DNA from 2 places in the Bacillus sp. SRI_025 genome. Region 2 is predicted to be linked to the other one. Evidence: riboswitches for the same ligand, from Rfam matches in the RefSeq annotation. Region 2 holds a riboswitch; the other holds the start of a gene.
What was found. A riboswitch is a leader RNA that binds a small molecule or an ion and turns the genes downstream of it on or off. The one in region 2 is predicted to bind glycine.

Region 1 (10,966 bases), on a different contig from region 2:
CCAAGCAATTCAAGCAAAGGGCTGTGAAGGGCTCAAATCAATGGTCAGCACACAAGTGATGGCGTATGAATTGGAGCATGATGGGAAGACGCCATCTTTAGCTGAGTTAGAAAAAGAAGGTTATGTTAAAAAGGGATTAACCTGTCCTAATGGAAAAGCGATTGTCATTCAAAACGGCAACGTGAAGCATGAATAAATTACTTTTACATGAGAAGGGTTTTACCCTCATAGAGCAGCTAATGATCTTACTAGTTCTATCGATTCTATTGTCGATCATAGGAATGAAAATCCCAAATTTAATAGTAAGCGCTGAAGCCAAAAGACAAGTAAACCTCATGAAACAAGATCTTCAATTGGCATCATATACTGCATTTATCAAAAAAACACGTGTGCATGTTGAGATCCAACCGCCGCATGTATCTTATCAGGTAATAGATCAAAAGAGTAACGAAGTCATTGCTTCTTATCAGCATAAAAAGGGCAGCATCAAAACTTCTACATTCTCGCAAGGTATCTATTTTAATGAAAATGGACATCCAAGCAGCGGTGGATCTCTCATTGTCGAATTTGACAGTCAAACGTATAAACTCACGATTTATTTAGGAAGCGGGCGAATCCATGTTCAAAAGCAATAGAGGGTTTAGTACGATTGAAACGCTGTTTGCTTGTCATATCTTCCTATTTGCAGCCCTTGTGATTATGCCGGCCTATGAAAAAATCATGCTGGGGAAAAAGGAAGTAAGAGCCAAACTTGAAGCTTACCAAATCTTACATGAACAGATGAATGAAGCATTCATAAAGGGTACAAAATCGTCTGTCAAAAAGAAGCGAGGCGACAACACATATGTATTCAATTGGAGTAAAGAGAAGGGATGTGTATCATACAACTTACAAAAAAAGCAGACCATATGCTTTCACCAGGTTGCGGAACGGTGAACAAGGTTTTACCCTTGTCCAGGCTTTGTGGCAATTGCAGCTATTTTTGTTCCTCTCTTTTGGCTCTGTACTGATCTTTTCAACAGCTGAGAAAGCCCTTCCTTTTGAAGAGATTAACCGATTTTCACAAATGGAGTGGAAACAAACTGTCCTGCAATTAGATGAGGAATTAAGCCGTGCAACGGCAGTTCGATCGGTGCAAGGAGGTAATGCGTTAGAGTATGTATCTGATCAAGGGCGAGTGGTAACGATTGAGCCATATCAAGAGATGCTTCGAAAACGTACGGATCAAGCTGGACATCTTCCTTTATTGCACAAGGTGAAACAATTTCAGGTGAGAACGAGTCAGCATAGAGCCATCCTGAAAGTCACAGATGGATCTGGTAAGGTTCATGAAGCCGTTTTTTTCACATATAAAGGGGTGGTTCCTAAATCGTGAAAAGAGAGGAAGGGTTTATCTATCCGCATGTGCTTGCTGTGATCCTATTTTTTCTCTTGATCCTAGGAGCGATAACGATGGGCTTTCAAAAAGAGCTGAGAAGTGCAGAGCTCACGATTTCTTTTTATAAAAAACAGCATCTTTTTAGGGTGGGTGTGAGTGAAGCTGCCAGCTCAGTAAAACGCATTTGTGAAAAGCAGAAGATCTATATTGATACAGAAGAAGGGCATGTGACACTGAAGCAGATGAAATGCGATCAACAGAAAAAACGTGTCCTCGCTTTGGTGAGGGTGAAAACAAAGGATGGCTTATCCGATGAGCGGGAGCTGATGCTGGATTGGAAGACCGATGAAATCATGAGATGGGCAAACCCTGATTAGCCAGTGTATAAAATCATCCTCTTTCTGGTAACACTTGAAGGAAGAAGAGGTGAATTTGCTTGAAAACAAATGACTATGTAAAATATATGACGCAGGAAATCATTAAATATATGAATACACCACGAGACGAACGGAAGGAACACAAACAAGAAAAAATGGAAACAAAACCGCCGTTTTCACAGCGATTATTTGGGGTTCTGCCGTTTGGCTTCTCCATGATGCTTAAAAAACGTCAGCGACATCGACGAAAGTAAAAAGCCGCCAGCAGGCGGTTTTTTTATGCCATTTTAGTTGTATTCCTCCACAACAATCACTTTATTCACCTTATTTGAGTAAGGATTATAGGAAATGGTGACAAACACCCCAAATTCCTTTGTATGGTCTTTTAACGTAATATGATACTGTTTTACAGATTCCTTATCGCGGTGGCGGTCCCATACTTTTTGTTTAAATAAGACTTGCGTTAGCGGGTATCTTTTTTTGGCTTCTTTGACTGCTCGCGTTTCCCATTGGTCTGCGGCGGCAGTCAAACCTCTCGCATCCACAGGTTTGACGTCTAGCATCATAGGACTCAGCAGTAAACTGAGCATGATTATGATTTTTCCATATTTCACTTAACATCACCTCACCTCTTCATATCCTGACCAAATCCTACATTTTTATGTAAGTTTTAAGAAGTACAAATGTCACACAAAAAAATATTGAATATGGCGAAAGAATGAGAAAATGGAAGAATTTTCTCGCAATGGTTCTTGTTTAAGAACAAAATGAACTAATTTGACGTTTTGGGTTTTATAGGTATTTCCTTATACTGTATATAATCGTTCTTTTTAAAGAACAACCGTTCAAGGAGTTGAAGGGATTAATGAAACAGTCGCTCTTTGTCCTTTTTTGTGCCATTTGTTTGATGTTGACATCTTTCCTCATGACACCCACGAATGCCTCTTTTAACGATGTCGAGCACAAAAATTTTGTAATGAAAACATGTGAAAACTTTGAACAGACAGATCAGCATTGTCAGCCTAAAAAATGGGATCGAAGTCAATTGGAGCTTGTCGATCAAACGATGATCGAAGGAACAGTCTGCGCACCTCAAAGGCTGAGCATGACACTAAAAAATAGTGGACAGCCTATTGCGTACTCTGAATGGAAGTGGGAATTACATAAAGTGGGAAATGGTCAGGAGCCATTACAAGATGGTCATATTCTTGAAAAGGGCTCCATAAAGTCCCTATTGTCGCAAGAAACAGCGACTGTCACGACAGATAAAGCAAAAACAAATGGAATCTATGCATTTAAAATCTTTTATTCTAAAGGATTTGGCGCATCTGATCAGGCGTACTTTTGGTCTAAACAGATGGTGCTCTCAAAGTGTCAAGAAAAGGCGTCCTAAATGGAGCTGTCTTTTAAATCGAGAAATGATAGGCGAAGGGGAGAAGGGATCATGAAAAAATGGATGAAGATGTCTGGAAGTATTCTTTATGTGGTGGTGTTCACGGTGATGATAGCCTCAATTATTGTCGTGTTGTCATCAAGAACAACAGGAGGAGAACCTCAGATTTTCGGTTATCAATTGAAGCAAGTATTATCAGGTTCGATGGAACCAGAATTTTCAGCTGGGTCACTGATTGTTGTAAAGCAGGTCGCCTCACCTGAGACGCTCAAAAAAGGAGATATTATTACGTTCCAAACAAAGCAGGATCAGTCCTTTGTGACCCACCGAATTGTTGGGGTGAAGGGAAAGGATGCAAATAAAGCGTTTGAGACGAAGGGTGACAATAATATGTATCAGGACGGCACGCTGGTAAAAGCGGATCAGGTGACTGCGCAGTATATGGGAGTGAACATTCCTTATGCAGGAAAGCTTCTTTCGTATGCAGGGACATCAGCTGGAACTGCTTTGCTCCTTATTATACCGGGTGTCATGCTGCTTGTTTATTCAACCATTCATTTTGTGGGCGCAGCGAAACACCGTAGACACACGGCTGATGTACATATGTCAGAGGAACAAGCTTAAATCGTTTGTAACCTAATCAGGTTTCAATAAAACAAAATATTAGGGGGTTTATTATTCATGGCAATGAAGAAATCAATTCGTTTAGGTGTATTATCAGGGGCTTTAGGTCTTGCATTAATCGGCGGGGGAACATGGGCGGCGTTTAATGATTTTGAAAAGGCAAATGCGGTCTACTCGACAGGAGAGCTGGATTTATCTGCTAAAGAGAACTCCGGCGCCATCAACCTTTCGAACTTAAAACCTGGTGATCGGATCAAGAAAGAATTTCATTTTGATAATAAGGGATCACTAGCGATAAACCAAGTGCTGATGAGTCTTGATTATAGCCAGTTTACAGATGGATCTTCCGCGAAGAATGGCGGTAAGAATACAGCTGAAGAATTTCTCAGTCAGTTTCAGGTGAGTGTTCTGACGGTTGGAGCCGAAGGTGGAAATGGTTATCCGAAAAACATTATTTTAGACCATGCAAACCTGCTTGACTTGCATCAATTAACGTCAAAACAGGATCAGACCGCATTTGAAAAGCTTCGTCATGCCGTCGATGAGAAGTTTTTACATGAAAGTGGGAAAATTAATGTAGCAACTGTTGATGGAACAGTGGCTCCAGAGTATGACGGCATTCCAAAGAATCCGTTTGATTACGATAAAGTGGAAATGACCATTGAATTTATCAATGACCAGACGAAGGATAAAGCTGGTCACTATATCCAAAATAAATACCAAGGCGATGCGATTCAAATTGATCTTTCCTTCGAAGCGACTCAGTGGAATGGTTTAACGATCAATCCAAAAAAGCATACGGATGAAAAAGGCTACGTGAAAGAAAACGAAAAAGCACACAGCGAAGATAAAAAATAAAGCCAGTCTTTAGGCTGATATCAAGATCTGCATAGCAATTGGAGGAGTATGCGCTAAAACGTGCGCTTTACTCCTCTTCTTGCTTTTTTCTCCAGATTTGATAATCTAAAAATTCACGAAATTGCTTTTTCGAAACCCCTGATGTCATTGCATCTCGAACTAGTTTTTCCCATTCACTATCTAATTGACCATCGTATTCGGTTTCATCTTTTTCGTTTAAAAGTGTATGAACCGAGACGTCCAGAACAGCGGAGACTTTTTCAAGAAATTGAATGGAGGGGTTTGTTTGCAAGTTTCTTTCTATTGAGCTTAAATAAGACTTCGCTACCCCAGCCTTTTCGGCCAGTTCTGATAGTGAGTAGCCTTTTTCATTGCGGTATTGTTTAATACGCTGGCCAATCAATGTCATCACCTTCCTTTCGATATTATAGCACATTCAGAAAGGTTTGATAGAATGACTTCTTACCAGAGGGGGAGACTCAGAGGACTTTTCATTTGATTTGAGGAAATGACGGACTTCTTCAACTGTTAGTCCTGCCTTGCGAGCTTCACGTAATAATTGAACCCATTCACTGTCTAATTTGTTCGTTTTCTTTTCCATACAAATACCCTCCTAAAATACTGAATCATGTATTTCAGGCACTTAACGCATGAAATGGAAAGACATAGGTGGTAAGACCTCATAGTTTGCTTGCGTCATGTTTCCGCCCAATACAAACAGACAAACTTAGCTTTAGACTGATCGAAAATTGTAAGTCACATAAAAGGGGAGGGGACTATGGGTCAACCTCCTCTTTTTTGCTGTAAGTAAAAAAGTCCGCCATTTTCAATCGTAAGACTGATTTTTGGTTCGTATAAAGTTTTGAGTGCTTGCCTTTCTATTTCATATTCTACAGATGTGTCTGAAGTCCCTTCATAAAATTGGTTTAAAAGTTCGGAGTCTTCTTTCCATTTTTGAACGGCTCGCACTGCCCAGTCGTCCGGCTCCTCATGGGCATAACGCTCCATAAGGCTGTAGAGCCGTTTGATTCCGCTTTCTGGCTTAATCATTGTACTCATCGTAAAACAATAATCGGGAATTTGAGACGACAGCTCACGAGCTTCCAGCTTTTCTTGAAATTGTTCAATGACTTCTCCGCGTATAAGATGGAGTCCTAATGATAAAAGCTTATCCTTCTTCCGGTCTGCAAGGTAAGAAATTTTTACATTGAGACCAAGCCATGGCTCAAGTGCGATTTGATTGTTCGTGAGCGGGCTGACTCGTTCATAAAGCCGGATAAAACGGCCCTGTTGTTTGACCGCCTCAAATATTTGAAATAACCGGGGGGAGCCGAAATGGATGAATTCACCACTGACCGTATCACCCGCTTTTTTTTGATCTGTGATGAAAGTCAATTGCCGCGGTTCAGGTACACCGCCAGTTTTTTCAAGCCAGTGCCAATAAAAAGGACGGTTCATAATCAATTTATCCATTTCGATTGTCAGCTGTACGGTCATATGTCCTGCACTTTCTTCTAATATGCTGCATTGATTCGCCTTGAAAAAACGGAGAAGAAAGGTGTGAATGTCATGCTGCTCCATTGATCAACTCTCCTTTATGAGCCCTGCTGTCTCTTTTCTAAAAGTGGTGTTTGTGCTTCAGTTAAATGAGAAGCAAATTGGGTTAATTTCTTTTTCATGTCTCCATCAGATTCATGCTGGAAGAGAATTTGATGCAACTCTGTTTCGACTTCTTCAATATCAATTCTCGTTAAAATATCATCTAAATCGCCTATGACGTTTTCGAACAGCTGAATTTTTTCATATAAAAGCTTTAAAATATGCTCTTCAACTGTTCCGTTTGTTGACATATTGTAAATGTGGACATCTCGTTCTTGGCCAAGGCGGTGGATACGTCCGATTCTCTGTTCTAAACGCATCGGGTTCCACGGGAGGTCGTAGTTAATGATTTGATTACAAAACTGAAGGTTGATCCCTTCGCCGCCAGCTTCTGTAGCAATTAACACTTGCGCCCGTTCTCTAAATAAATCTTTCATCCAATCTTTTTTACCCCGCTTAAAGCCGCCACGAAATGGCACGGAGCTAATGCCATTTTGCTGTAGAAACCATTGTAAATAAATTTGTGTTGCGCGGTATTCGGTGAAAATAATGACTTTTTCATTTAACTGTTGAATGAGTTTGACCACTTCAAGCGCCTTTGAGTTTTGCTCCACTTGATTGATTTTCTCCATGATTTGCGCTATAGCAGAAGAGCCGAGAATATGCTTTTCTTCTTCCTGCATTTTTTTAATCGTCATATAAACTGCCTCACGGCTTGAACAGCATTCTCGTTCCAAGGTCATAATGGAAAACATATGCTTTGTATAAGACGGATTCTCTTTCAGCTTGCAGATTTCATCATACAATGCTTGTTCTGTCGGAGAAAAATCAATGGAAATCGTTTTGACATGTCGTTTTGTCCACTCGATGCCTGTGTCTTGTCTTCGGTTTCGAATCATCACTTTATTGACGAGCTGTTTTAATCGGTCATGGTCTTCAAGCTGCAAGTCCTTTTTGGCAAAGATATCTTTAAATTGATGTTCATTTCCTAGGTGGCCCGGCTTCAGAAGGGAAACGAGATTAAATATTTCTCCGATCCGGTTTTGAATAGGTGTCGCTGTCAGCAGCAGACAGAACTTCTTATTCAGGTTTCTCACAAATTCATAGTTTTTCGTTTTATTGTTTTTCAGTTTGTGTGCTTCATCGATAATGACCATATCGTAGGCAATCGATAAAATCGTGTCTCGATGCGGCTGTCTTTTGGCTGTGTCAATGGAAGAAACGACAACGTCGCACTGCTCCCACACATAGCTCTTTTTTTGTTCAACAGCATCAATATAAAATTTCGTCCGCAGCTCCTGTACCCACTGAGATACAAGGGAGGCGGGGACAAGAATAAGAATTTTTTTGGCAAGTCCACGAATCATGTATTCTTTGATAATGAGTCCTGCTTCTACGGTTTTACCCAGTCCCACTTCATCTGCTAGAATGGCTTTCCCATTCATTTCTTCTACGACTCTTCTGGCTACTTCGAGCTGGTGCTGTAAAGGTGTGAATGCAGGCAGGTGCGCAGGAGCTTGCAGCCCCTCGAATGAATCAATGGCTGTGACTTTTTGAACCTGCGTCGCTAATCGATACATATCCCAGTTCGCCCAGGGGCCGTCTGATGAAAGCCGCTGCTGAAATTCATTTGCCCATTCCTGATCAAAAATCGTTTGAATATTCAATGTGGTCGCCTGCCTTTCTAGTAGGATCTGATAAATTGTTCTGTTTTTAAACGCTTCATTTTTTAAGAGGTCTCTAAAAGACTAGATATATGAATAAAAGCGAACGATATCGAAAGGTTATTTTAAAAATGTTAATGATTTTTCTGTTGCTCTCCATCCATTTCTAATGGTAGGATGTTGATAAGTGATCTAGAAAATAAGTCACCCATTTTGATAGTATGTCCAATAAATGTGAAAAATATGAGCGGATGATGGTATGGGGAGAGACTTGGCGGTTATTTTGCACTGGCAGGCGCCGAAGGAGCAAGCTGAATGATTCAGTGAATCTCTCAGGCAAAAGTACTCTTACCGGACGCAACTCTGGAGAGTGTTTGCTGATCGTTTTAGCAAACCACCAAAGGGGAAAACGCACAATGATGTTGTGCTGTAAACTTTCAGGTGCAAGGACAGAGACTTCTTTTTGATAAAAGGGAGCGCTCTGTCCTTTTTTGCTGTGATTTTTTTCTGAAAATTCAGCTTGCATTTGCACTAAAAAAAGGGGGAAACGATTGATGTTGAAACGAACACCGCTTTTTCATGCGTATGAAACGTTTGGCGCAAAAACCATTGACTTCGGGGGCTGGGAATTACCTGTCCAATTTTCTTCCATTAAAGAAGAACATGAAGCTGTTCGAACAAAAGCAGGGCTTTTTGATGTGTCTCACATGGGTGAGGTGGACGTCAAAGGTCAAGATGCCCTTCCTTTTTTACAAAGGTTATTAACCAATGATGTGTCTAAGCTGACAGACGGTAAGGCACTATATACAGCCATGTGTTATGAAGATGGCGGAACGGTAGATGACCTGCTCGTCTACCAAAAAGAAAAGAACCACTATTTACTTGTCATCAACGCATCAAATATCGATAAAGACGTGGATTGGCTTTTGAAGCACCAAGAGAAGGATGACGTATTGATCAAAAATATATCTGATCAAACCGCCTTGCTAGCGCTTCAAGGACCTCTTGCTGCTGACATCATCAAAGAGGTGGCGGATGAAGAGGTGACATCGCTTAAACCTTTTACGTTTTTATCAAAAGCTGAGGTCGCAAATAAAGAAGTGCTCGTTTCTAGAACAGGTTACACAGGGGAAGATGGCTTTGAAATCTACTGCCAGTCAGAAGATGCGGTCCACCTTTGGTCCGCTTTATTAGAAGCGGGGCAGCCAAAAGGATTAATACCGTGCGGACTCGGTGCACGTGATACCTTGAGATTTGAAGCAAGGCTTCCGCTTTATGGCCAGGAGCTGACAAAGGATATTTCTCCATTAGAAGGCGGAATTGGTTTTGCTGTCAAAACGGATAAAGAAGCTGATTTTATCGGAAAAGCAGCACTTAAAAAACAAAAAGAAGAGGGACTGAAGCGAAAGCTTGTCGGCATTGAAATGATTGAAAAAGGGATTCCGCGTACAGATTATCCAGTCTTTTCAGGAGAAAAGCAGGTTGGGTTTGTCACAACGGGCACTCAATCCCCAACATTAAAGAAAAATGTCGGGCTTGCTTTGATCGAAACCTCAGAAGCGGAGCTTGGGGCAGAGGTGGAAGTACAGGTTCGCAAAAAGCGTCTAAAAGCCAAAATCGTCACAACACCATTTTATAAAAGAACCAAATAACGAGGGGGAATAGAGGATGAAGCACAGATATTTGCCGCAAACAGAGCAAGATCAGAAAGAAATGCTGGATGTCATCGGCGTTCAGTCGATTGATGAGCTTTTTTCAGATATCCCAGAGAAGGTGAGATTCAAAGGAGCATACAACATCAAAGAAGCCGCATCTGAAACAGCGCTTGTCAGGGAATTATCCCGGCTAGCTGCAAAGAATAAGGATACAGTTTCCTATGCATCGTTTCTTGGTGCTGGTGTATATGATCATTACCAGCCTGTCATTGTCGATCATGTTATCTCACGCTCTGAATTTTATACAGCGTATACACCTTATCAGCCGGAGATTTCACAAGGTGAATTGCAAGCGATCTTTGAATTTCAAACAATGATTGCTGAGCTGACTGGTATGGATCTAGCCAATTCCTCAATGTATGATGGCGGGACGGCACTAGCAGAAGCGGCAATGCTTGCTGCGGGACACACAAAGAAGAAAAAAGTGGTGGTTTCTGAAACGGTTCACCCTGAATCAAGAGCGGTGCTGAAAACATACGCCAAAGGACAAAACATTGAAGTTGTTGAAGTGCCTGCGAAAAAAGGGCAGACAGATTTAGCTGCACTGGAAAAGGCCGTCTGCGATGATACAGCAGCAGTTCTCGTGCAATATCCAAACTTTTTTGGTGTCGTCGAGCCGTTAAAAGACATTGAACCCATTGCACATAAAGGAAAAAGCCTGTTCATTGTCTCTAGCAATCCCCTCGCACTCGGGCTATTGACGCCGCCTGGTAAACTTGGGGCAGACATTGTCGTTGGTGATGCGCAGCCGTTCGGTATCCCGGCGGCATTTGGCGGACCTCACTGCGGATATTTTGCTGTGACGAAAAAGTTGATGAGAAAAGTGCCAGGTCGTTTAGTCGGGCAGACAGAAGATGAAAATGGTGTTCGTGGATTTGTCCTGACTCTTCAAGCGCGTGAGCAGCACATTCGAAGAGATAAAGCGACGTCAAATATTTGCTCGAACCAAGCATTAAATGCGCTAGCTGCTTCTGTTGCCATGACGGCACTAGGGAAAACAGGCATAAAAGACATCGCCTATCAAAACGTGCAAAAAGCCCATTATGCCAAGACGCAGGCAGAAAAATATGGACTGCAGGCGGATGTAGAAGGGGCTCATTTTAATGAATTTGTGATCAAGTTACAGGAGCCTGTGAAAGAAGCCAATAAACGATTGCTTGAAAAAGGAATCATCGGCGGCTACGACTTAGGGCTAGACTACCCAGAGCTTGAGCAGCACATGCTTGTAGCCGTGACAGAGCTGAGAACAAAAGAAGAAATTGATACGTTTATCAAGGAATTGGGGGATCGCCATGAATAAACAAGATCAGCCGCTTATTTTTGAATTATCTAAAGAAGGAAGAATTGGGTACAGCCTG
Region 2 (10,966 bases):
CCTGAAGAAGAAGCGGCGAATATTGCATTTCATCTAGTAAATGCGCAGCAGACCAAAGATAATTTAAATCAAATCGTGATGATGACCAATATGGTCAAAGACATTTTAAATATTATCAAAATGCATTATAAGATTGACATTCCGACAGATACGATTAATTACTCCAGGTTTTTAACACATTTACAGTTCTTTGTTCAACGTTTACTTGAGAACAAAATGCTTGAAACAGATGATCACGATCTAATTGATCAAATCATGAGGAAGTATCCTGAAGAAGTAAAATGTGTGGAGAAAATCGAGAAATATATTAAAACAAATGTGGATTACACGATATCCAGTGACGAAAAAATGTATTTAATTATTCACGTTAATCGAGTGGTTCAAAGAAATAACGCATAGTCTTGAGGAGGAAGAAACATGTCTAATCAAATCAGGAAATTTCCAGAAGGATTTTTATGGGGAGGCGCCATCGCGGCAAACCAAGCAGAAGGCGCATGGAATGTAGACGGAAAAGGGCTATCGACTGCTGATGTGGCGATCTTTAAAAAAGGTCTCAGTAAGTCTGATTATAAAAAGCACAACAAAGTGGATGAAGAACAAATTCAGCAAGCGATGCGTGCAGATACCACTGAAGGTTATCCGAAACGAAGAGGTGTAGACTTTTATCATCGTTATCCTGAAGATATGGCGCTGTTCAAAGAAATGGGATTGAAGACGTTACGTGTCTCGATTGCATGGACACGTATTTTTCCAAACGGTGATGAAGAAGAGCCAAATGAAGCGGGATTATTATTTTACGACCGCCTATTCGATGAGATGAAAAAGCATGATATTGAACCACTCGTTACGTTATCTCATTATGAAATGCCGCTATACTTAGTGAATCAATATGGAGGATGGTCTCATCGCATTGTCGTTGATTTCTTTGTGAAATTTAGTCGAGTTGTATTTGATCGATATAAAGATAAAGTCAAGTATTGGCTGACTTTCAATGAAATTGATAGTATTGTCCGACATCCATTTACAAGTGGTGGAATCGTTTCAGAGCGCTTTGACAATGTAGAACAGGCAGTTTATCAAGCATTGCATCATCAATTTGTTGCAAGTGCTTTGGCCGTTAAATATTGTCATGAAATGATCCCAGGGGCAAAAATAGGGTGTATGCTGACGAAATTAACAACATATCCGTATTCTTGTAATCCAAAGGATGTTCTGAAGGCATCAAAGAACAATCAGTTCAATATGTTTTTTACAGATGTACAGGTGCGTGGTGAGTATCCGCGTTTTATCAATCGACTGTTTAAAGAAAAAAACATTCACATTGAGAAACAGCTGGGAGATGACGAATTATTAAAGGTGCATACTGTTGATTTTATTTCATTCAGTTACTACAATTCCTTGGTTGCTACTGAAAATAGTGAAGGCATGGAAACTGTCAGCGGCAATACAATAGGTGGAGTGAAAAACCCATATTTAGAAGTGAGTGAATGGGGCTGGCAGATCGACCCGATTGGAATTCGTATCTCTTTAAATGACTTATACGATCGCTATCAACTACCACTATTTATAGTTGAGAATGGATTAGGTGCATACGACAAGGTGGAAGATGGAAAGATAAATGATGATTATCGGATTAGCTATCATGAGCAGCATTTCCAGCAGATGCTGGAAGCCATTGAGGATGGAGTCGAATTAATAGGTTACACCAGCTGGGGAATTCTTGATTTAATTAGTTACTCGTCATCTGAAATGGAAAAGCGATATGGGTTTATCCATGTTGATCAAGATAACGATGGAAACGGAACGTTAAATCGAACACCTAAAAAAAGCTTTTACTGGTATCAAGAAGTCATTCGTCAAAATGGGTTGAAAATGAACGATGAACAGAAATGAGACATCAGTTAAGGAGTGGCAGCTAACCACTCCTTTTTTCTATCGATGGTGTCATACGCTTGATCGATGAATTCCCCTCAAATTTAAGCAATTCACTATCTTTACCTTTCTCATTCATATAAAATAAGAGCAGTGAAAAATTGAAGAAATGCTTGATACATGAAGGGCGTGTAAGCTGTGAGCTGCATGACATGATGAGATGTATGAACGTGAAGGCTGCAAAGCTGTTCTTCCTCACATATGAGATCTTGTAAGCGTAACCATTATTTGTCACTTCATTGCGATGGTGTTGAGGGGTGTGTCAGGATGAGGAATCCGTATGTGAGAACGGCTTCTAGTCTGTATATTAATTACTTTTTATTAGGTATGGTCAATATTATTTTGGCTTCAAATATGCCATTTTTAATCAAACAATTAGATACCAATAGTGCGGGAATTAGTTATATGATTTCGGCGCTTGGCATTGGCAGGGTGCTCACGTATGGTTTATCAGGCGTACTGTCAGATCGTTTTGGGCGGAAGCCGGTCATTTTGGTTTCTGGTGTGCTGATGGCGGTGTTCCTCATTGGAATCCCATTGTCTCCGAATTATCAAATCGCGTTTGCGTTTGCGATTTTGGCAGGGGTCGCGAATTCGGCAATGGATGCAGGAACGTATCCTGCGTTAATGGAGGCTTTTCCGCAAAACTCGGGATCTGCGAATGTGATGGTGAAGGCCTTTATCTCCATTGGGGCAACCATTTTGCCACTGGCGATTTACTTTTTAGCAGAGCATGATTTGTTTTATGGAATTTCATTTTTTGTTCCTGCTCTGATCTATCTTGTGAATGTCTTGATGCTGTGGACCTTGCCATTTCCGAATCATCGCAAGGTGGAGCAAGTCCAGGTAACGGAGCATGATGGACTTCCGCGCTTCTCGACAGAGCCTACATTTTGGAGGGAAGGGATCGCACTCATTTTAATCAGCTTTACATCAAATGGGCTGTATGCGCTGCCGCAAATTTGGCTTCCTACGTACGGTGAGGCCATCTTGGGGATGGCATCGGGCAGTGCTGTGAAACTGCTCAGTTACTATAGCATGGGCGGGCTGCTGTCTGTTGTGATGCTTGCGTTTCTGTTGCGCCGTTTTGTCCGTCCGGTCACTGTGCTGTTGATCTATCCAATCATTACACTTGTTTCTATTTGTGTGCTCTTGGTCGTGAAATCCCCAGTGATAGGAACCGTCAATGCTTTTGTATTAGGGTTTTCAACAGCAGGAGTTTTTCAGCTAACGTTAACTGTGATGGCTGAATTCTTCTGGAAAAACAAAGGGACGATGACTGGGATTATCTCCACAGCGGGCGGCGTGTCGGCTATCGTCATCCCGGTCGTAACAGGGTTAATTCAGAGTCACGCGTCCATTTTACAAATCTTTATGTTCGATGCAGTGGTGGCTGTTGCAGCCATTATCGGCGCACTGTATATCCTGTATCGCTACCGTCAAGTTATGGTACATGATTAAAAAAAGACGACCTCCGCTTAGGAAGTCGTCTTTCTTTTGTTTTAGAAACGGTCATTTTCAAAAAGGATTTGTTTTACTTGATCAACTGGCATATCTTCACCAGTAAAGAGTTTGTAAGCAAGTGCACCTTGCCATAACATCATTCCAAGACCGTTAATCGTTTTGGCGCCAGCTTCCTGTGCTTGTGCAAGAAGCTTTGTTTTTTGCGGGTTGTATACGACATCTGTCACGATCAAATCTTTACGAAGTACATCAAGTGTATCATCGATAATGCTGAGCTGATCTAGTGGTTTCATGCCAAGGCTTGTCCCGTTTGCCAGGATCGCACTTTCTGCTACTTCACGACGGAACGCGTCTTTGTCTTCAAGTGGGAAAATGTTTGCTTTGACACCGAAAGATTTCATTTCGTTGTTGATGTAATTTACATTTTCTTCTGCTTGAACGAAGTATTGGTCATTACGAGCAAAAATACTAATTTCACGAATGCCGGACTGTGCAAGCTGAATCGCAATCGGAGTTGCCGCGCCGCCAGAGCCAACAAGTGTGACTTTTTTGCCGGCTAATTCAACGCCATGCTCAATCAAGTTTCTCACATATCCAAGACCATCTGTGTTGTAGCCGATGAGCTTACCATCTTTGTTTACTACAGTGTTACTTGCACGTGTATATCTTGCAGAATCATCTAGTTCGTCTAAGTAATCTAGTACTTTCATTTTGTTCGGCATAGAGACGTTAAATCCAGCTGCACCCATTGCTTTCATACCGTTTACGGCTGCTTCTAGTTCATCATTCCCTACTTCAAATGCGAGGTAAGCATAGTTGATACCTGTTAGTGTATAGCCAAGGTTATGCATACGTGGTGAAAGGCTGTGTCCGATTGGTGTAGCAAGAAGACCGACTAATTTTGTTTTTCCATCAATATTTCGTTCATGTATGTTTGTCATGATTGACATCTCCTTTAGTTATCTAAATAATTTTTTCATGCGTCCAAGAACAAAGACCGCTAGTAATACGCTAATAACCGCAATGATCATATCGAAGAATAACGTCATTTTAATATCGTACGTGCTGACCAGCCCACTTGTAATGAGCGGCACGAGAATAAACGCTGAGCTTGCCGCAATGTTGACATAGGATGAAGCCGTTGCTTTGTTTGTCGGGAACAATTTCATCATGATACTCATCGCAAGCTGGAAGATTCCTGCTGTAAATAGCCCTAAGAAGAAGGTGCTGACAATGACAATGCTGTACGTTTCGATTTGGAAAAGTGAAAGCATTGCAAGGAACGCCCCAATTGGATAAATGATTGCCACCATAATCGGTGAAATGAATTTATCTAAGACGATCGAAAGCAAGAGAACAGATACGAGTGCTCCAATACTAAAATAAGATAGAAGCTGTGTAGCTTGTTCTGTACCAAGTCCGATTAATTTTAACCCGAGCTGTGGAAGCCATGTCTGCCATACGACAAACAATGCAGTCGACGTGAATCCCATAAGTACAACAGCTAAGCCTTCGCCAAGCATTTTTGGTTCTTCCTTCAGCTGGTCTTGTACTGGAAGAGCAGCTTGTGAAGAAACTTGCTTATGGTTCGGGAATGGCATAAAGATTAAGTAAATTCCTACAAGTAAATAAAGAAGCCCTAGTCCAAAGAACGCCCAGCCCCAGAAGATGTCATGTGCCACTAGGTACGCCAAGATAAATGGAAGAACAGTCGCCCCAATGGATACAGACGCTTTTACTAAAACAGAAGCCGAACTTGCCTTTTTCGGAAATGACTCTGTCAAAGCAGGGTAGGTTCCTGAATCAAGCAGTGAGTTGGCAATACCTGCTGAAATCGCAAAGATAAATGCCAGTGTATAACTCGTTGTCGTTGGAATACCGATTAAGAATAATAAGTAAAGAAAATTTCCTGTAATAATGACAGGCTTACGTCCCCAGCTATCGGCTAACCGACCTGAGAAAAAGAGAGCAATGAGTTTACCAATTCCGATCGCCGATACAAGCAAGCTGATTTTCGGAATATCTACATGGTAGCGTTCAGATAAGCTGTCCATGTTGGAAGCTACAATAATATTGATCATGCCAAGCATGAAGTAGTTTAAATACATGCCAAGTGACGATTTAATATAAGGATTTTTCATGTTCCCACTCCTATATTTGAAACCCCTTTAAGGTCAAATTCGTTGTATACCCTTTGTTATTGTTTCCTTCAAAATGAATAATATGAAGCCCATCACAACACCCCTTATTGATGAAAAAATAATGAATATTCATCTGTTCTTCAATCAAGTACATCGTTCTACTAAAATGTAAAAAATAATAACAGCCTTGATTAGGAAGTGAAACTTCATGATTTGATCAGAATCATAAAAAATCACTTTTAACTGTTTTTTGATAGAAATAACGATAGGACTAAATAGGTATAACGATATACTAAAAGAAGCAACGAAATAAATATACTCCTGCATTTTAAATGTGTCAAGTTTATGACTTTGTGATTTAAAAAAAGAAAAATGAAACAAAGAAATAGTTGACTTGTTCAATAAAAAAAGAGAATTGCTGCACACAATTCTCTTTTCATCATGATGGAGAGGTTTCTCTAATATGAAGTTGAGGCTTTAAAATCAATCTCTGCAGCTCTTCATCCTGATCGTTCATTTTATGATATAAAAGGTTCGCTGCTTTTGCCCCGATGGATCGGGGGAATGAAGAAACAGTGGTGAGCGGCGGATGGTACATCTCCGCTTCAGGAACATTATCGAATCCAACCACATCAATATCTTCACCTGGCTGGATGCCCCGTGCTGACAGTGCTTGCATGACTCCAAATGCAACTAAGTCACTAAAACAAAAAATAGCGGTAGGAGGCTCGGGTTGATCCATCACTTGAGCGAGTGCTTCTTTCCCGCCTTCACGAGTAGGTACGATATCAATAATAAGGGAATCATCAATCGTCAGGTTTTCATCGTCATGAGCTCTTTTGAAACCTTTCATCCGCTCAATCCAAGTCGATGAGGTCTTGATGCCGCCTAAGAAGGCGATACGTCGATGCCCCTTCTGAAGAAGATGATGAATGGCCATCCAAGTGCCTTGTTCATAATCAACACCGACATAATCACATTGCACATCTGATAACTCACGATTTGCAAGTACTTTTGGGGTGCGAATTTGATTTAATTGTTTGACGGTTCGAGCAGAGCTTTTCGAAGCTGGGTTTAAAATAATTCCGCCCACTCGGTGCTCTACCATGGTGGAAATGAGCCGCTCCTGTTTGTCGACACTGTCAAAGGTTGTACCAAGTAAAACGGTATAGCCTAGTGATTCAAGCGTGGTTTGCACGCCGATTAAAAATTCCGAAATAAAGGTGTTAGAAATATCTGTGACAATCACACCAACGATATTTGAGCTTTTTGACCGCATGTTGGCAGCTACGCGGTCATATACGTACCCTAAGTCTTCCATGGATTGAAGCACTTTGTTTCGAGTGGCTTCAGAAATTCTAGGATTATTTCGAACAACGAGTGATGCCGTTGAAGTCGAGACACCGGCATGCTTGGCGACTTCCTGTAATGTGACACGCTGTTTGTTCATTTTTTTCATTTATCTTCACCAACTTCAATGGATTGCCTAACTTTGTTCATGATCAAGAGGGATTTCTCCATCAGACGAGCCGAACATCTTTTGGTTTATTATACATGAATTAGGGGGGATTGATGAAGTGAAGACATATGGGTATCACCGTAAATCATAAAAGATTACCATTGACAGCTTTCTGATTGAGGCGTAAAATATAAAATTATTCAGAAATAGCAACATTTTAATTAAATAACGAAGGCTATGATTGCTGTGGGTCACACTATAGCAGGAGCAGCTTCTGGAGAGACCGCATGTATGTGCGGCGCCGAAGGGTTCACAATCTCAGGCAAAAGGACAGAAGAGTACGAAATATTGTATTTGTGATGCATGGATGATGCCGTGTATTACTTTTCTCTATTTTGCTATTCTTTTATGACCGTGAGATTGGAGCGCATCCAATCTCTTTTTTTATGGACTTTTTAAAGAGTTCATTATTTCAGTATAAGATCGTGTCGTAGGAGGGTGTTAGCATTGGCACAACAAGAATTAAAACGAGATTTATCAAACCGTCATGTGCAATTGATTGCCATTGGCGGAACCATTGGAACAGGGCTGTTTTTAGGCTCTGGAAAAGCCATTCAATTGGCAGGTCCATCAATCATTTTTGCTTATTTAATTGTCGGAATGGCCATCTTTTTTGTCATGAGGGCACTTGGAGAATTGCTTTTATCGAAGGCGGGCTATCAGTCATTAACCGATATTGCAGAGGACTATCTCGGCCCGTGGGCATCTTTTGTGACAGGGTGGACATATTGGTTTTGCTGGATTATGACAGCGATGGCGGATGTCATTGCGGTCGGAGTGTATGTGCAGTATTGGTTTGATATCCCGCAATGGATTCCTGCTATCATTTGTTTGTTGATTTTACTAGGATTGAATCTATTAACGGTGAAGCTTTTCGGAGAAATGGAATTTTGGTTTGCACTCATTAAAGTGATTACGATTCTATTACTGATCGGTGTTGGAATTGTTCTTTTAATCATTGGTTTTCAAACCGATGCCGGACCGGTGACAGTAACGAATTTATGGTCTCATGGCGGGTTATTCCCGAATGGTGTCACAGGCTTCTTGCTGTCATTCCAGATGGTGATTTTTGCGTATGTGGGAGTTGAACTGGTTGGCGTATCCGCAGCAGAAACAGCTAATCCGCAAAAAAACATTCCCTCTGCGATTAATAAGATTCCATTAAGAATTCTATTTTTCTATGTGGGTGCGATCTTTGTTTTACTATGTATCAACCCATGGTCTGAGCTCAGTGCATCAGAAAGTCCTTTTGTGAAAACCTTTGGGCTCATTGGGATACCAGTAGCAGCGGGGCTTATCAATTTTGTTGTGTTGACGTCTGCGGCATCAGCTTGTAATAGCGGCATGTTCTCGACAAGCCGTATTCTGTATAATCTCAGTCATCAAAAGCAGGGGCCAGCTTCCTTTGGACGTTTGAACAAGCACGCTGTCCCGAGTAATGCGCTATTTGTTTCAACGATTGTAGTATCGGTCGGTGCACTTTTAAGCAAGCTGATTCCCGAACAAGCCTTTGGGATTGTTACCACGATCAGTGCCATTTGTTTCATTTGGGTATGGAGTATTATTTTAATTTGTCATTTGAAATATAAAAAAACACGGCCTGAACTGCATGCAGCATCTACCTTTAAAGCACCGTTCACACCTTTTGTGAATATTTGCGTTCTTGCGCTCTTTGCAGCCATTCTCGTGATCATGCTCTTCGCAGATGCAACACGTCCTGCGTTGCTATTGACACCGGTATGGTTTGGTTTCTTATTTTTGATTTATACACGAAAGAAACGCCGTGCATCGTAACGGACGGAAAAAGCACAGCCTTTTGACAGAGCTGTGCTTTTTATCATTTAACGATTTCTAATCTTCAACACATAATTTGCATTCAAAATGATCAAAACAATTCCAATCACCATGATCGAGAACAGTTGAGAGTGATTGGCTCCAAGGGAATACACAATCAAAATAAACATGGCACTAGTCAATAGAATATTCATCATTTGATACGTGTGAAACAGTCCGCCAAGCATGACATGCTTTTCCCCTTCGTCTGAAATGGCGAGCAGCTTTTTACTATAATCTTTGTCGGACGGACTTGGCAGATTGCGATTAGGATAGACAAGTGTAAGAACGGATATCGCTACATAAGAACTGATAATGGTGACGATAAATAAAGCAGCATTGACCAGAATCAACCAGAGGGGCTGCTCGGTGACGATGGTTATACCGATGGCAATAATGGACAAAATCGTACTCACCGTATTGGCTAATGTCGAATCAGTAAAGGTCCGATATTGCTTTGCCTCCAGTTCATCTTCCTCATCTCCAGAGACCGAAAGAGACACTCTTTTTTTCATACGTGAAATCCCTGAAAAACAATAAATAATCAATAAAATTGTCACTCCACTGATAACAAGAGTCGCTTCAAATGCAATATCAATAAGTGTCATCTCAAATTCGGCTGCCAGCAGACAGTAAGCACCGAGAAAGCCAAGGAGAGCACCTAAGAGCATTTTGTATACAGTTTTCATGATAGTTCATCCTCCTCGAATAGAAAAATACGTTCAATGGGTTCCTGAAAAATTCGTGAAAGCTTAACAGCGAGCAAGAGAGACGGCATTAATTCATCACGTTCCATTAAGCTGATGGTTTGACGAGAGACCTTTGCACGTTTCGCAAGCTCAGTTTGGTTTAAACCATCACGCGCACGAAGCTCTTTTAACCGATTTTTCATTCTGTCACCTCAAGTTTTAATTGAAATCTTTCCTTGATTGTAAAGCATTATATTCAATTTGACAAGTAAAGTTGTCAAATTGATAAAAATAATTGTCAGAAAGATCATCTTTATTGAAAAGGTGAACCATGATACGCTAAAGGAAAGAGAAACAGAAAACAGGTGATGGCCGTGTTCATTGATCAATTAAAAAATGACTTACATCAATCACAACCGTTGTTCATTGGAGAAGAGACAGCGTTCAAAGCAGCAGTCCTGATCCCTTTAGTACAAGTAAATGGAGAATGGCATATATTATTTGAGGTACGATCGCTCACCATGAGAAAACAGCCGGGTGATATTAGTTTTCCTGGGGGCAAGCTCGACGGCAGCGAAACAGCACAGGAGGCTGCACTGCGAGAAACACATGAAGAGCTGGGCATTCCGCCAGAATCGGTCGATATCCTTGGACAGCTCAGTCCTTATATCGCTTCTCCATCCTTCGTCGTATACCCATATGTCGGTATCATTGATGAGCAAAAAGTGAAACACTCCTATAATCAAGAAGAAGTAGAAGAGACCTTTACCGTGCCTCTATCATGGCTCAGCCAATATGAGCCGTACCTACATCATGTATCCGTTCAGCCAACACCAGGAGAGGACTTCCCTTATGAAAAAATCATGAATGGTGAAAAATACAGCTGGGGGAGCCGGTCGATTGAGGAATGGTTTTATGATTATGAAAACTACACCATATGGGGATTAACAGCCCGCATATTAAAGCATTTTGTATCTGTTGCAAAAAGAAATTCCTAGAGAATCGCTCTCTAGGAATTTGTTGTATTCAGCCGTTCCTTCGCTGTTTGTTTTCCTTTATCAATTGGAATAGGCGCTCTCGCTTGGCTCAGTCCGTAGGAAGGCATGTTCACGTAGATGGATTCATACGAGCCGGCTTGAATTTGGTATGTTTCATGATAGATGCCCACCGCATCATTATTTCGTGCCATTTGGTTAAATCTTTTCCAAGCAGCCAAATGCTTCTCCATCTTGGCATAGGCAAGGAGGTCATCTGTTGATTTCCAATATTGAATCATCGCTGTCGTGCGTAATCCAAAGTAATTTTCTGTCCCAAGAAACCCTAGCTCCTCTTGATGGGTATACAGCTCCTTGATCATGCCAGGCATCGACATGAACACAGGCATCCAT

Region 1: another riboswitch for glycine. It lies ahead of gcvT (glycine cleavage system aminomethyltransferase GcvT); the one in region 2 lies ahead of AC20OE_RS04215 (amino acid permease).

The regions. Positions count from the first base shown of each region.
Region 1 is NZ_JBYEGB010000002.1:528,773-539,738, forward strand. Features, by position in the region: gene comGC (competence type IV pilus major pilin ComGC) at 1-196, shown strand, start outside; gene comGD (competence type IV pilus minor pilin ComGD) at 189-635, shown strand; gene comGE (competence type IV pilus minor pilin ComGE) at 619-936, shown strand; gene comGF (competence type IV pilus minor pilin ComGF) at 845-1,375, shown strand; gene AC20OE_RS07665 (competence type IV pilus minor pilin ComGG) at 1,372-1,755, shown strand; gene AC20OE_RS07670 (YqzE family protein) at 1,815-2,009, shown strand; gene AC20OE_RS07675 (DUF3889 domain-containing protein) at 2,043-2,321, opposite strand; gene tapA (amyloid fiber anchoring/assembly protein TapA) at 2,621-3,148, shown strand; gene sipW (signal peptidase I SipW) at 3,200-3,772, shown strand; gene tasA (biofilm matrix protein TasA) at 3,830-4,630, shown strand; gene sinR (transcriptional regulator SinR) at 4,698-5,033, opposite strand; gene AC20OE_RS07700 (anti-repressor SinI family protein) at 5,067-5,231, opposite strand; gene AC20OE_RS07705 (YqhG family protein) at 5,414-6,211, opposite strand; gene AC20OE_RS07710 (DEAD/DEAH box helicase) at 6,226-7,896, opposite strand; glycine riboswitch at 8,145-8,251, shown strand; glycine riboswitch at 8,255-8,348, shown strand; gene gcvT (glycine cleavage system aminomethyltransferase GcvT) at 8,448-9,545, shown strand; gene gcvPA (aminomethyl-transferring glycine dehydrogenase subunit GcvPA) at 9,562-10,908, shown strand; gene gcvPB (aminomethyl-transferring glycine dehydrogenase subunit GcvPB) at 10,901-10,966, shown strand, end outside.
Region 2 is NZ_JBYEGB010000001.1:824,025-834,990, reverse strand. Features, by position in the region: gene licT (BglG family transcription antiterminator LicT) at 1-399, shown strand, start outside; gene AC20OE_RS04240 (glycoside hydrolase family 1 protein) at 418-1,893, shown strand; gene AC20OE_RS04235 (MFS transporter) at 2,200-3,393, shown strand; gene AC20OE_RS04230 (shikimate dehydrogenase) at 3,435-4,337, opposite strand; gene AC20OE_RS04225 (MFS transporter) at 4,356-5,537, opposite strand; gene AC20OE_RS04220 (LacI family DNA-binding transcriptional regulator) at 5,977-6,996, opposite strand; glycine riboswitch at 7,261-7,340, shown strand; gene AC20OE_RS04215 (amino acid permease) at 7,504-8,850, shown strand; gene AC20OE_RS04210 (DUF3169 family protein) at 8,898-9,578, opposite strand; gene AC20OE_RS04205 (helix-turn-helix transcriptional regulator) at 9,575-9,781, opposite strand; gene AC20OE_RS04200 (NUDIX hydrolase) at 9,953-10,576, shown strand; gene AC20OE_RS04195 (DUF4188 domain-containing protein) at 10,588-10,966, opposite strand, start outside.